Regions from separate parts of the Lysinibacillus sp. FSL P2-0066 genome, predicted to be linked through region 3. Evidence: riboswitches for the same ligand, from Rfam matches in the RefSeq annotation. Region 3 holds a riboswitch; each other region holds the start of a gene.

Region 1 (4,942 bases), 1.6 Mb from region 3:
AAGAAAAAACTCATTCCCTGTAGCAGCAGAGAATGAGCATAAAAATATGAGGGGATTTTAACTTGCTCTTGAAAGCAATTGATAGCGATATTGTTCTAAAGCGTGTTGAACAAGACTAATTTCTTCTTCTGTAAAATCTGGTATTGCATACGTACGTTCCACTAATTGAAATGTACCATACTTTAAGTAAATCTCTGTGGCAGGAAGTGAGATATGGCTCACACCGTACTGTTCATATGTCTCAAATACTTCCTTAACAGTATAGTCTTCTTTTTCAGTAAAAACTTGTTCTTGAAATGCTGTATGACCAAAAACTTGTTGCCATTTCTTTTCGACTGATGTAAGAAGGTGTTGAATGGATTTATTGTTGACAAAAACGTGTCCTTCATTTAGCTCATATATTAGATAGGATACAATGTTTTGCGCACTATAGATGTTACCCATTTTAAACACTCCTTTATCATCAGTTTTTTGGAAGAGCAGTTACTGGCTAGGCAACTACTCTTCTATATATTCAAAAGTGGGGGAGCACTTATGAAAACATTTTCCTTTTTAACAATAATTTCCGTACTCTTAACTTATTTCCTAGTATATAGCATGGATTTAATTAAGTCAATAATACATATAAAATTACTTGGTATTATTTTTTATAAGGTTCTGATAATTAACGGATGTTGTAAATAGTTGATGTAGCAACGTTTAACGCATTACCAAATGAGGCAAATCGAATGAGAAAATACGTAAACGCTACACCATTCTTCCCTCTGTTCTAAATCTTAAGCTTCTACAGTTTGTTCACTTGTTGTTGCCTGTGTAATGGCTTGATCTAAATCAGCAATAATATCCTCTACTGCCTCTAAACCGATGGATAAGCGAATGAGCGACTCGGTTACACCAGCTTGAACTAATTCGTCTGCTGATAGCTGCTGATGGGTAGTGGAAGCAGGATGTATAATTAATGACTTAGCATCACCTACATTTGCTACATGTGAAAATAGCTTCACGCTATCAATAAGCTTTCGCCCAGCTTCACGTCCACCTTTGATGCCAAATGTAAGCACTGAACCGAAGCCATTTCTTAAATATTTTTTTGCCAACTCATGTGTCGGGAAATCTTCTAGGCCATTATAATTTACATACTCCACAGATGGGTGGTTTTGTAAATATTCAGCCACTGCCAATGCATTCTCATTGTGTTTAGGGATACGCAAATGAAGCGTTTCTAACCCTTGCAATAAATTAAAGGCAGCATCTGCACTTAATGTTGGACCAAAATCACGTAATAATTGTACGCGTAGCTTTGTAGCAAAAGCAGCAGAAGCTGTATCAATTCCATAGCGTAACCCATGGTAAGAAGCATCTGGTTCAGTAAAACCTGGGAATCGCCCACTAGCCCAATCAAACTTACCAGCGTCTACAACAACGCCCCCTAAGGTTGTACCATGGCCTCCTATCCATTTAGTTGCTGAATGAACAACAACATCTGCACCATATTCAATAGGTGTAGAACCATAAGGAGAAGCAAACGTGCTGTCAATAATTAGTGGTAGCCCATTATCATGTGCAATCTTAGCTACTGCTTCAATATCTAAAACCTTTAAGCTTGGATTACCATAAACTTCTGCAAAGACAGCTTTTGTTTTATCAGTAATCACCGCATTGAAATTCTCTGGGTTTGTTTCATCTACAAAAATTGTTTTAATACCATAGTTTGGTAATGTGTTAGCAAATAAATTATACGTACCGCCATATAAAGAACTAGCTGCTACTATCTCATCACCAGCTCCAGCTAGATTTAAAATGGAAAATGCGATAGCCGCTGCACCAGATGAAAGTGCTACTGCTGCTGTTCCACCTTCCAATAAAGCCACACGTTTTTCAAACACATCAACAGTCGGATTGGTAATTCGTGTGTAAATATTCCCTGCTTCCTCTAGGGCAAAAAGACGTTGCGCATGAGCAGTGTCTTTAAATACAAAAGCAGTTGAGCGATAGACTGGAACTGTCCGAGAACCCGTCACTGGGTCTGGCTCTTGACCACCATGTAACAGCAATGTTTCTGGTTTAAAATTTGTCATTGTGTACCTCCAAATGGTTATTTTTTTACGATGGTACCGGAGATGAGGAGGATTTTTCTGTAGAAAACAAAAAACCCTCTTCAGCTAAGAAGAGGGTTGCGGTTGCAAGTTTTCCTCCCCTTATCTGCCAGATCCAAGTTAGAATCTGTAGGAATTAGCACCTTAGTAAGCTCATTACTTACTGGTTGCCGGGCATCATAGGGCCTATCCCTCCGCCGCTCTTGATAAGAGTATGAGATTCAATTTCCATCGTTGTTACACAGTATAAACATAGAGTTTTTTTCTGTCAACATGTAAATTTTATTTTTTCCGAAACTTCTGTCTGCTCTTATACGTAATATGAACGCATACACTATTTTAGAAAAAATTTTGAGAGGAGTATTTTTATGGTAAAGGCCGTGATCATTTTTCTTATGATTGGCTATTTAATAGGCTGTATTCACGGCTCTAAAGTGGCTCAATTTTTATCTGGGGTTGATTTAAAAAAAGCTGGCCACGGAAATGCGGGTGCCTCGAATGCTACTCTTTCCCTTGGCTGGAAATATGGCGTTTTAGTAGCCCTCATTGATATCGGCAAAGGCGTTGTCGCTATTATCGGTGCACATTTTTATCTAGCGGATGCCACTCATTTGACACAAGAACAAATATGGCTGCTTACTTACATTATGGCTGCTGGGGTTATTTTAGGTCATAATTTCCCATTCTATATGGGCTTCAACGGCGGGAAAGGAACGGCCTCCATCATTGGTATTTTACTTGCTGTTGATTGGAAGATTGGTTTATTTGCACTTATTTTATTTGTTATTTTATCCTTTGCAACAAATTATTTAATTGTAGGTGTTCTAGAATTTTATCTCGTTTTTTGTACAGCAACTTATTTATGGATTCCAGGCATTGGCCCAACCATTATAGCTGTCCTTCTTTTTGGCATAGCTATCATCCTGCATATAGAAAATATTAAACGTTTAGTTAATGGGACAGAGCCTAAAGTAACTACTGCTTTTAAGAAAAAGAAATAATATTTTATGGATATTTTTGTATTTTGTGTGACCATATATTTTCTCTTTATCTACTAATATTGCTGTAAAAAACATCTATTTTACACAGGTTTTTTTCTACAATAAAATAGACATATTCTTATCTTAATAAAACATTACGGAGTCCGATGTTATGGATAATAATCGTCATTTTTATCGTAGAAAGGATGAGAAATTATGTCTTCACCAAAACAAGCAGCTACAAAACGTAACTTAAAGCCTCTATGGATTGGCTTAGCATTCGCTTTACTAATCATTATTACTTTTTTACCTAATAACGGCGATTTACCTATAGCTGGGCAACGAGCTTTAGCCATCTTAGCTTTTGCAGTCATCCTTTGGGTAACAGAGGCTGTTTCATATCCTGTTAGCTCGGCCATGATCATTGCACTAGTAACTGTTTTACTAGGACTCGCTCCGTCAATGGATGACCCATCTACAGAGCTAGGAACAGCTGGCGCATTAAAATTATCCTTAAGTGGATTTAGTAATTCTGCCGTTGCTTTAGTAGCAGCAGCTCTTTTTCTAGCGGCTGCAATGCAAATTACTAATCTACATAAACGACTTGCTCTGTGGATTCTTTCACTGGTAGGAACGAAAACAAAGGCTATCGTATTTGGCGCCATTTTAGTTTCTATCGTCCTCGCATTTTTTGTTCCTTCTGCTACAGCACGAGCTGGCGCTGTAGTACCGATATTGCTTGGAATGGTGGCAGCATTTGGTTTACCACGTGATAGTCGGCTTGCTGCTTTGCTAGTTATTACTTCGGTACAAGCCGTTTCCATTTGGAATATCGGCATTAAAACTGCAGCAGCTCAAAATATGGTGGCTTTAAACTTTATCCAAGAGCAATTTAATGTGGATATTTCCTGGGGTGCTTGGCTACTTTACGCTGCTCCCTTCTCGATTATTATGTCGATCGTTTTATTTTTCATTATGATTGCGTTAATTAAACCTGAGACTAGCAATATCGAAGGTGGTAAAGAGGTCATCAAAAAACAGCTTGCAGAGCTTGGCCCATTAAAGGCTCCTGAAATTCGCTTAATCGTTACTTCCTTAGTTTTACTATTTTTCTGGGCAACTGAAGGTAAATTACATCCCTTCGATACGACCACAGTCACAATAGTTGCTATCGCTATTCTATTAATGCCTAAAATTGGTGTGTATTCATGGAAGGAAGTTGAGCCTCATATTCCATGGGGGACAATTATCGTCTTTGCTGTAGGCATTATGCTAGGAACCATTTTACTGAATACGAAAGGTGCTGCATGGTTATCAGATAAAGTTTTTGGTTCACTTGGGCTAGATGCAATGCCTTTACTAGCAACAATCGCACTCGTAACTTTATTTAACATTTTGATTCATTTAGGCTTTGCAAGCGCAACTAGCTTAGCCTCAGCACTTATACCTGTGTTTATCGTTTTAGCCTCCACATTAACGGCTAATGTGGATCAAGTTGGTTTTGTTATTGTGCAACAATTCGTCATAAGCTTTGGCTTCCTATTACCGATTAGTGCACCACAAAACATGCTTGCCTATGGTACAGGTTCCTTTACAACAAAGGATTTCTTGAAATCAGGCATTCCATTAACCATTATTGGTTTCCTTCTCGTACTTTTGTTCTCTGCAACTTATTGGAAATGGATTGGATTATTATAAGACTTTGATTAAATAAAACGTAAAAGCCTTGAAGAAACAGACTAACTGTCCTTCAAGGCTTTTAAAGTAGTATTATTGTTTCGTGAAAGCAGGGTCCTTCATCGTACCATTTTTCGCATAATTAACGTGCCATGATAGTGCTTTTTCTAGGTCATGTGGTGTATGATG
Region 2 (4,942 bases), 660 kb from region 3:
TACAGGACTATGTACAATGCATTATTTGCAACGTCAAGTGAAGGAACATAATTTAGATGTTCGTCTAGTACTTATAGAAAAAAATACATATTTAGGAGGCAAATTATATTCGGCACATGAACAAGGTTTCATCATGGAAACAGGTGCTGATTCTATTGTAGCGCGTCACCAAGGTGTTATGGAACTTGTACAGGAGCTTGATTTTGAAGCGGAACTAGTCTACAACGAAACAGGTATTTCTTATATTTATACGAATAATGAGTTACACGCTATTCCAGCAGATTCAACTTTTGGAATACCGATGAGTTTGACATCCTTAGAGGAAAGTACACTCATTTCCGAGCAAGGGAAAAAAGAAGCGTTGAAGGATTTAACATTACCTAACGATCGCTTCACAAAGGAAAGTTCAATCGGTGAATTTTTAACTTACTATTTAGGAGAGGAACTGGTGAAAAATCAAATTGCACCAGTCCTTGCAGGTGTTTATTCGGGAGATTTACATCAGCTTTCTATTGGCTCTACTTTACCGTATCTGATTGATTATAAGAATGATTATGGAAGTATTATTAGAGGCTTTGATGCGAATCGTGAGCAATTTGTTAAAGCAGCGAACAAAAAATTTATATCCTTTAAAAATGGTTTATCTTCTTTAATTGATCGACTTGAACAAACATTATCCGATGTAGAAATCATCAAGGGCGTTACTACTCTAAATGTTAAAAAACAAGATAAGAACTATACAATTTCCTTAGCCAATGGTGAAATTATTGAGTCAGAATATGTCGTTTTAGCATTACCAAACGATACTGTCCAAAATCTACTACAGGATGAATCTTTAAATCGCTATTTTGACCAATTTACGACAGCGTCAGCGATTACTATTTATTTAGGTTTTGATGTGCCGGACTCTAGATTACCAGCAGATGGAACGGGCTATATTGTTTCCCATAATTCAGACGTTACTTGTAATGCAGCTACTTGGACTAGTCGCAAATGGAAGCATACATCGAAAGAAAATAAATTACTTTTGCGACTCTTTTATAAGAGCATCAATCCAGCCTATGAGCAACTACGTGCCATGACGGATGAAGAATTGGCAGCAGTTGCTTTAGAAGATGTGAGAAAGAGCCTAGGAATAGAAGAACAGCCAACCGTTGTAAATGTAACAAAATGGATTGATCAAATGCCTAAATATGATCTAGCGCATCGTGAAGCATTACAAGGGTTACTACATGAATTACATGAAAAATATCCAAATTTATCCATTGCTGGGTGCTCATATTTTGGCGTAGGTATTGGTGCTTGCATTCAAAATGGGAAAAAAATTGGTGAAGAGCTTGCAAAGGAACTTGCCAATTTCTAAGGTTTTAAGTGGAAAAAAACTTTCTTATGTGAAATAGTCTTGACTCATTCGTCAGTAAACGATATGATTCTTTTAATTATTTAAAAAATTCATACTTAATTCTTATCAAGAGAAGCAGAGGGACTGGCCCATTGAAGCTTCAGCAACCAACTTTATTGTCAGGTGCTAAATCCAGAAGACCGTTGAGTCGAAGATGAGAAGGAACAACAATGATGAATCGTTAAAGCCTTCTTTTTTTATGAAAGAGGGCTTTTTATTATATAGAGACATAGGAAGAGAGGCTAGTTTTATGGGATTGCTTGAAAAGTTAAAAACGCATGTATTGACAGCGGACGGTGCAATAGGCACAGTGCTATATGGCTATGGATTGGAGTATTGCCATGAGGAAATGAATGTTCAGAGACCCGAGTTAATTGAGAAGATTCATAGAGAATATATTGCGGCTGGTGCTGACATCATTCAAACGAATACGTACGGTGCAAATGCCATCAAATTAGCTCGCTATGGATTAGAATCACGTGTCCAACAGTTTAATGAAGCAGCTATTACCATTGCAAAACGAGCAGCGGCAGATGGCGGTCAATTTGTCTTAGGAACAATTGGAGGTATTCGGGGAATTCGTAAAAGTGATGCAACCTTGGATGAAATATTAGCGACTATTGAAGAACAAGCAAGTGTCTTACTGGCAGGGAATCCAGATGGTCTTTTACTCGAAACCTATTATGATTTTGAAGAATTATCAGCAACCTTAAAGATGCTACGAGAAAAAACAAATTTGCCAATTATTGCACAAGTTTCTATGCATGAGCCTGGTGTTTTACAAAATGGGATGTCTTTAAATAATGCTCTCCATGAGCTTGAAGCCCTCGGTGCAGATATTGTTGGCGTCAATTGTCGACTAGGTCCTCACCATACAATTCTAGCATTTGAAGGTGTAGAACTTCCTAATAAGGCATTCATGTCTGCCTATCCGAATGCGTCACTTCTTGACTTAGAGGATGGACGTGTCGTTTATGAGTCAGAAGCTGATTATTTTGGTCGAGCAGCTGTTGAATTACGTGACCAAGGTGTACGTTTAATCGGGGGCTGCTGTGGTACTACACCCAAACATATTGCAGCAGCAAAGAAGTATTTAGAAGAGTTATCACCGGTTCAGGAGAAGCATGCGAAACCTGAAAAGATTGAGATTGTACGTGAAGCGGAGCCACCAAAGTATGAGCCTCTTCATGAAAAAGTAAAACGTGAACGCTCTGTCATAGTAGAGTTGGATACGCCTAGACATTTAGAGATTGATGGATTCCTTGAAGGAGCAAAGCAATTGTATGATGCAGGTGCAGATGTAGTCATGATGGCAGACAATTCACTGGCCTCACCACGGATTAGCAATATTGCAATGGGAGCATTGTTGAAGAGTACACATGGTGTACGCCCACTAACACATATTACATGTCGAGACCGTAACTTAATTGGTCTTCAATCGCATTTAATGGGTCTAAATGCTTTAGGTATTCATGATGTGTTGGCTGTTACGGGTGATCCAACGAAAGTGGGAGACTTCCCAGGTGCGACAAGTGTTTATGATGTATCTTCGATGGAGCTGATCCAATTAATTAAGCAGTTAAATGAAGGGGTTTCCTTCTCAGGTAAACCACTTCGTAAAAAAGCAAATTTTTCAGTTGCTGCTGCATTTAATCCAAACGTCCGTGTGTTAGAACGTGCTGTGACACGTTTAGAGAAGAAAATTGAGCATGGGGCAGACTACTTCATTTCTCAACCAGTGTATACGAAAGAAAAAATTGTAGAAATTTATGAGGCAACAAAGCATTTACAAGCTCCTATTTACATCGGCATTATGCCTGTTACGAGTTATAAAAGTGCTGAATTTTTACATCATGAAGTGCCAGGTATCAAATTATCCGAAGATGCCTTGGCAAGAATGAAAGTATGTGGAGAAGACAAGGAACGAGCGAAATTGGAAGGAATTGCCATTGCTAAAGAATTAGTTGAAGTGGCTGCGCAATACTTCAATGGTATATACCTTATTACACCATTTTTACGTTACGATGTGACACTAGAGTTGATGAAATATATAGAGCAATTGGATGAACAGAAAAAAGGAGTAAGTATACATGGCTAAGCACTCGATTGAAGAGCAACTAGAGAAACGTATTTTAATTCTTGATGGCGCAATGGGAACAATGCTACAAAACGAAAATTTATCAGCAGAAGATTTTGGTGGTGAGGAGCTAGATGGCTGTAATGAAAATCTTGTGCTTACTAGACCAGATGTCATTGAAAAAATTCATCATAAATACTTAGAGGCAGGCGCAGATATTATTTGTACTAATACATTTGGTGGGACGCCTCTAGTGTTAAATGAATATGATCTTGGCGCAAAAGCCGAAGAAATTAACAAGCGTGCAGTGGAAATTGCTCGTCAAGCAGTGGATCGTTATTCAACATCGGATTGGCCACGTTTTGTTGCAGGGGCTATGGGGCCAACAACAAAAACGTTATCAGTAACTGGTGGTATTACATTTGATGAGCTAGAGGAAAATTTCTATGTACAGGCAAAGGCATTAATTGAGGCAGGAGCCGACGTTCTGTTATTAGAAACAAGTCAGGATATGCTCAATGTCAAAGCAGGCACACTTGGCGTAAAGCGTGCTTTTGCATCAACGGGAAAAGAACTACCCGTCATGATTTCAGGAACAATAGAGCCGATGGGTACAACGCTTGCAGGGCAAACGATCGATGCCTTTTATATTTCGATCGAGCATATTAAACCATTATCTGTTGGCCTAAACTGTGCGACAGGACCTGAGTTTATGACGGATCACATTCGTTCATTAGCAGAGCTTTCAACAGGCTATATTAGCTGTTACCCGAATGCTGGCTTACCAGATGAAGAAGGGTGTTATCATGAATCCCCAGAATCGCTATCACAAAAATTAAAAGGTTTTGCAGAAAAGGGTTGGCTTAATATTGTAGGTGGATGTTGTGGGACGACACCCGCTCATATTGCAGCCATTCGTGAGGTCTTAAAAGATGAAAAACCTCGTCGAGTTCCAGAAAAAACACATGGTCATGCGGTATCAGGAATCGAACCGTTATTGTATGACGATTCTATGCGTCCGTTATTTATTGGGGAGAGAACAAATGTTATCGGCTCTCGTAAATTTAAGAATTTAATCATTGATGGAAAGTTTGAGGAGGCCGCAGAGATTGCACGTGCTCAAGTTAAAAATGGTGCACATGTTATCGATATTTGTTTAGCCAACCCTGATCGTGATGAATTAGCCGATATACGTGGATTTATGCAGGAGGTTGTAAAAAAGGTTAAGGTGCCTCTTGTGATTGACTCAACTGATGAAAAAGTAATTGAGGAAGCATTAAAGTTTTCCCAAGGGAAAGCCATCATTAACTCTATTAATCTAGAGGATGGTGAAGAACGATTTGATGCAGTATTACCACTTGTGAAAAAATATGGTGCATCATTAGTTGTTGGAACGATAGATGAAAAGGGAATGGCGGTTGACCGTCATCGAAAGCTTGAAATTGCCGAACGCTCCTATCAAC
Region 3 (4,942 bases):
AGCTAATGTTGATTCTACATACGCGGTAGCCGCACCAATGAAAGCGATTGCCCACATCCAAAAGACAGCACCAGGTCCTCCCATTCCAATTGCTGTCGCAGTACCAGCAATATTACCTGTACCTACACGTCCTGATAATGCGATAGACATTGCTTGGAAAGAGGATATTCCCTTTTCCGATTTCTCCCCTTTAAACATTAAAACAAACATATCTTTAATGTGCCTTACCTGTAGGAACCTTGTGATAATTGAGAAAAATAACCCAATCAATAAGATACCATAAATAAACCATGGTCCCCATAAAATACCATTCAACTTCTCCACAATTACATCCATTTTACCCCTCCAATTTAAAATACCTTACTTTAGATCATTATAGTATTACACTTTTCAGAAAATTACAATATTATTTTTGAGTAACAATATTTAAGTAAGTAACCTAGTAAATGGAAGGGGATAAACCTATTTAATTATATAACCAATTCTTCGAAGAGCATTATTAATAAAATCTCGTGTATACATATAAATTTCTTCGCGCTCTCCCTCATGAAATAAATTATGATAACAATTTGCCCATTCTTTAAACTGAAATTCTGTGAATTCCTGTTGATGAAGCCAATTTCGGGTTTGGCGAGTGTCCGTAATTTTATCCTTCTCAGCTGTCATAATTAGCATAGGCATATTAGGCATTTCACCTTTAGGCAGCATCACTAAATTTTTCATCATTTGCTGAAGTTCTCGATACCATTTCACAGAAACAACAGACATGAGCGGTACATCATCTTTCATTTCTTCTCTGCCTTCAACACTACGCGTTAATTTCTCTAATGTAATATCATGTGTCAACTTAACATTGGCTGTTAACGCACTTAGACTTGTTAAAGCATTTGTTAATTTACCTGGTAATAGCTTTAGTTGCAACCAAGGTGATGTTAAAATAATGCCTGCACATTCATATTGTCTCTTTTGCAGTGTATGGAGGATTAATGTTGCACCTAGTCCATGCCCTATTACAAAGGTTGGTAAATTATATGAAAAAGCATTTTCAATCAGGTTTCGTGTATACTTATTGTACAATTTGAAGTCTTCATCATGGACTCTAGCAAATCTTGCATTACCACCATGATTCGGTAAATCCCCCATGACTATGTGGAAGCCTTCTAATCTTAATTTCTCTATCAGCCATGCATACCAACGGTGATTTTCATAAGCACCATGAAGAATAGCAATCACAGCTTTTGCTTGTCCATCAGCTTCCCATTTCCACATTTACATAGTCCTCCTAAAAAATAATTACACTTTGATTATATCGAAATAAATAGCACATTTTAATTTTATATTTCCATAAAGTTGCGTATTTGATACGATAATACTACATTATAGAAAGAAAAGAGGCGATTTTCATGATTTATCCATTTAAAGATAAAACGCCAAAGATCGATCCGTCTGTTTTCATTGCTGATTACGCAACTGTTACGGGCGACGTAACAATTGGCGCCGAAACAACCATTTGGTTTAATACGGTTATTCGTGGTGATGTTTCCCCAACGATTATCGGTAAACGTGTCAGTATTCAGGATCTTTGCTGTTTACACCAAAGCCCAAAATATCCGCTCATTATTGAAGATGAGGTAACAGTTGGACACCAAGTCACTTTACATAGTTGTACAATTCGCAAAAATGCCTTAATTGGTATGGGATCCATTATTTTAGACGGAGCTGAGATTGGAGAAGGTGCATTTATTGGAGCTGGAAGCCTAGTACCTCCTGGTAAAGTCATTCCTCCAAATAGTTTAGCATTAGGTCGTCCAGCAAAAGTTGTCCGAGAATTAAATGCTGAAGATAAAGAGGATATGGAACGCATCGTACGAGAATACGCAGAAAAAGGTCAATATTATAAATCACTTCAGAAATAAATAACCTACACAAAAAATCAATACTAACGAAAAAATCCCTCGCGTTTTCGTGTACCGAATATGTTCACGAATCCTAGCGAGGTATTTTTGTAAAAAAAACAAAAGGAGCAATGTTGCTCCTTTGTTTATTAATACATTAGAATAATTTTCTAATGACTTCATTACTTTAGTTCAATAGTTTATAAACGTGCTTTTTCTCGTAGTGCGTCGGCTTTATCAATTTGCTCCCATGGTACATTTAAATCTGTACGACCAAAATGTCCATACGCAGCAGTTTGTTTATAAATTGGACGACGAAGATCAAGCATTTTAATAATACCTGCTGGGCGTAAATCGAATAGCTCGCGTACCCATTCAACGATCTCGCTTTCTTTTACTCTACCTGTGCCAAATGTATCGACAGCAATGGAAACAGGCTGAGCAACGCCAATCGCATAGGCAAGTTGTACTTCAGCACGCTCTGCTAAGCCAGCTGCTACGATGTTTTTTGCTACATAACGTGCCGCATATGCTGCTGAGCGGTCTACCTTGGTTGCATCCTTACCTGAGAAGGCACCACCACCGTGACGTGCATAACCACCGTATGTATCAACAATGATTTTACGTCCTGTTAATCCAGCATCGCCTTTTGGTCCACCAATTACGAAACGGCCAGTTGGGTTGATGAAGTATTTAGTGTTAGTATCTAATAATTCACTCGGTACAACGGGTGCAATAACAAATTCTTTTAAATCCGCTTGAATTTGTTCAAGTGTTGCTTCTTCATCATGCTGTGTTGAAATAACAATTGTATCCACGCGAACGGGTACATTATTGTCATCATATTCAATCGTTACCTGCGTTTTACCATCAGGACGTAAATAGGCAAGTTCACCTGATTTACGTACTTCTGTTAAACGGCGTGCTAATTTGTGAGCCAAGCTAATTGGTAATGGCATAAGCTCTGGTGTTTCATTACATGCATAGCCAAACATTAAGCCTTGGTCACCAGCACCGATTGCTTCAATATCAGCATCTGTCATAGAGCCTTCACGTGCCTCTAATGCCTGATCAACACCCTGTGCAATATCAGGTGATTGTTCACCAATCGCCACAAGCACCGCTAAGTTTTCTGCATCGAAGCCATATTTACCACGTGTATAGCCAATTTCTGCTACAGTATCACGAACGATACCTTTAATATCAACATAAGTAGAAGTTGTAATTTCTCCTGCTACTAATACTAATCCTGTTGTTACAGTTGTTTCACATGCTACACGCGCATTTGGATCTTCTGCTAAAATAGCATCTAAAATGGCATCCGAGATTTGGTCACAAATCTTATCTGGATGTCCTTCTGTTACACTCTCTGATGTAAACAGTCGACGGTTTGTCATTTGGTTTTCCTCCTAAATACTCTTACAATAAGTAGTTGTGTATGAATACGGTACTCATTACCCATGTCAAGTCCGCTCCTAAGGATTGAACTCTCAAGCCGTTACTGCTGCTTTTAACACGAGGATTTCGAAAGATCCGTCATTATAATAAGGAAAGAACTACATATACTTACCTTTACATTGATTTTTAACAATAAAAAAATCCTTTTCTCACGTTACTTTACATGAGGAAAGGAATAATGACTGCGTAACCTTTCACTCTTATCGTTCAAGGGATGTTCCCTTGCATCAGGTTGGCACCAGCGCATGTCGTGAAATAGTTCATGCAGGTTGCCGGGTTTCACAGGGCCTGACCCTCCACCAGCTCGGGATAAGAGTATCCGTTCAATTTCATGTTACTCAAAAGGTCGAACGTTGTCAAATATTTTCTTATGTATTACTGTATAGAAAGGAAAGAACCTATTACACAAAAACTTTTCATACTTGGATGATGATGTAAATAGAAGCAAATTAATCCCTACAACATACCTAGCTACTTGTGGTAACATATGTGTGGCTCAATTTTCATGCCTAATTACAGTAGGATTGATGGTATTCTACTCGAAAAACATTATTTTTTGTCAGTTTATTGAAAAGTGGTAAAAACTCTAAAATAATTTCTTAATTAGTATAGATTATTTAAGCAATTGTGTTATACTATTTTTGAAATTAAGAAAAAATCCCTCTAAATCAAGGGAATACTATAAAAAAGGATGGTATTTAATCGATGAATTCAGTAGAAATTGCAAACGAACTGAAGGAATTATTAAACGGCGGTAACATTAATGTTCAACTTTCAGTACCACAATTAGCAGAAAAAGCTACATCTCGTGGTGAAGCAATGTTAACAGTAGATGGCGCAGTTCGTGCAGAAACTGGCAAATACACTGGTCGTTCACCTAAAGATAAATATACGGTAGAAGAAGAAAGCACAAAAGATCAAATTGACTGGGGTAAAGTCAACCAACCAATTTCTTCTGAAGTGTTCGATAACCTATATGTAAAAGTAATAAAATATTTAAAAGAACGTGACGAGTTATTCGTATTCAAAGGCTTTGCAGGTGCTGACAAAGATTCACAATTAAGCATTCAAGTTATTAATGAATACGCATGGCACAATCTTTTTGCTCATCAATTATTTATCCGTCCAACAGCAGATGAATTAGCTTCTCATGTTGCCGACTTCACTGTCATCTCAGCTCCGAACTTTAAAGCAGATCCTGCGGTTGATGGTACTGCCTCTGAAACATTCATTATCGTATCACTTGAAAAGAAAATTATTTTAATTGGTGGTACTGAATATGCTGGTGAAATGAAAAAATCTATTTTTGGTATCATGAACTACTTATTACCACAACAAGGTATCCTTTCAATGCACTGTTCAGCAAACGTAGGTGAAGCTGGCGATGTGGCATTATTCTTCGGTCTATCTGGTACTGGTAAAACGACGTTATCAGCTGACCCAGATCGTAAGCTTATCGGTGACGATGAACACGGTTGGTCTGATAATGGTGTGTTCAACATTGAGGGTGGTTGCTATGCAAAAACAATCAATCTTTCTGCTGAAAAAGAACCAGAAATCTACAATGCAATTCGCTTCGGCTCTGTATT

Evidence for each region. Region 3 has a riboswitch for S-adenosylmethionine ahead of metK (methionine adenosyltransferase). Riboswitches for the same ligand answer to the same signal wherever they lie in the genome.
Region 1: it holds a riboswitch for S-adenosylmethionine, as region 3 does, so the genes downstream of both, MKZ14_RS01860 (O-acetylhomoserine aminocarboxypropyltransferase/cysteine synthase family protein) here and metK (methionine adenosyltransferase) in region 3, are expected to answer to the same signal.
Region 2: it holds a riboswitch for S-adenosylmethionine, as region 3 does, so the genes downstream of both, MKZ14_RS19910 (bifunctional homocysteine S-methyltransferase/methylenetetrahydrofolate reductase) here and metK (methionine adenosyltransferase) in region 3, are expected to answer to the same signal.

What each region holds. Positions count from the first base shown of each region.
Region 1 covers NZ_CP150202.1:375,650-380,591, reverse strand. Annotated here, with positions in the region: gene MKZ14_RS01865 (hypothetical protein) at 58-444, opposite strand; gene MKZ14_RS01860 (O-acetylhomoserine aminocarboxypropyltransferase/cysteine synthase family protein) at 777-2,078, opposite strand; SAM riboswitch class I at 2,196-2,309, opposite strand; gene MKZ14_RS01855 (glycerol-3-phosphate acyltransferase) at 2,465-3,097, shown strand; gene MKZ14_RS01850 (DASS family sodium-coupled anion symporter) at 3,293-4,774, shown strand; gene MKZ14_RS01845 (succinate CoA transferase) at 4,847-4,942, opposite strand, start outside.
Region 2 covers NZ_CP150202.1:3,997,869-4,002,810, reverse strand. Annotated here, with positions in the region: gene MKZ14_RS19915 (protoporphyrinogen oxidase) at 1-1,363, shown strand, start outside; SAM riboswitch class I at 1,463-1,563, shown strand; gene MKZ14_RS19910 (bifunctional homocysteine S-methyltransferase/methylenetetrahydrofolate reductase) at 1,653-3,500, shown strand; gene metH (methionine synthase) at 3,493-4,942, shown strand, end outside.
Region 3 covers NZ_CP150202.1:3,340,201-3,345,142, forward strand. Annotated here, with positions in the region: gene MKZ14_RS16590 (alanine/glycine:cation symporter family protein) at 1-336, opposite strand, end outside; gene MKZ14_RS16595 (alpha/beta hydrolase) at 463-1,269, opposite strand; gene MKZ14_RS16600 (gamma carbonic anhydrase family protein) at 1,404-1,916, shown strand; gene metK (methionine adenosyltransferase) at 2,096-3,292, opposite strand; SAM riboswitch class I at 3,551-3,669, opposite strand; gene pckA (phosphoenolpyruvate carboxykinase (ATP)) at 4,059-4,942, shown strand, end outside.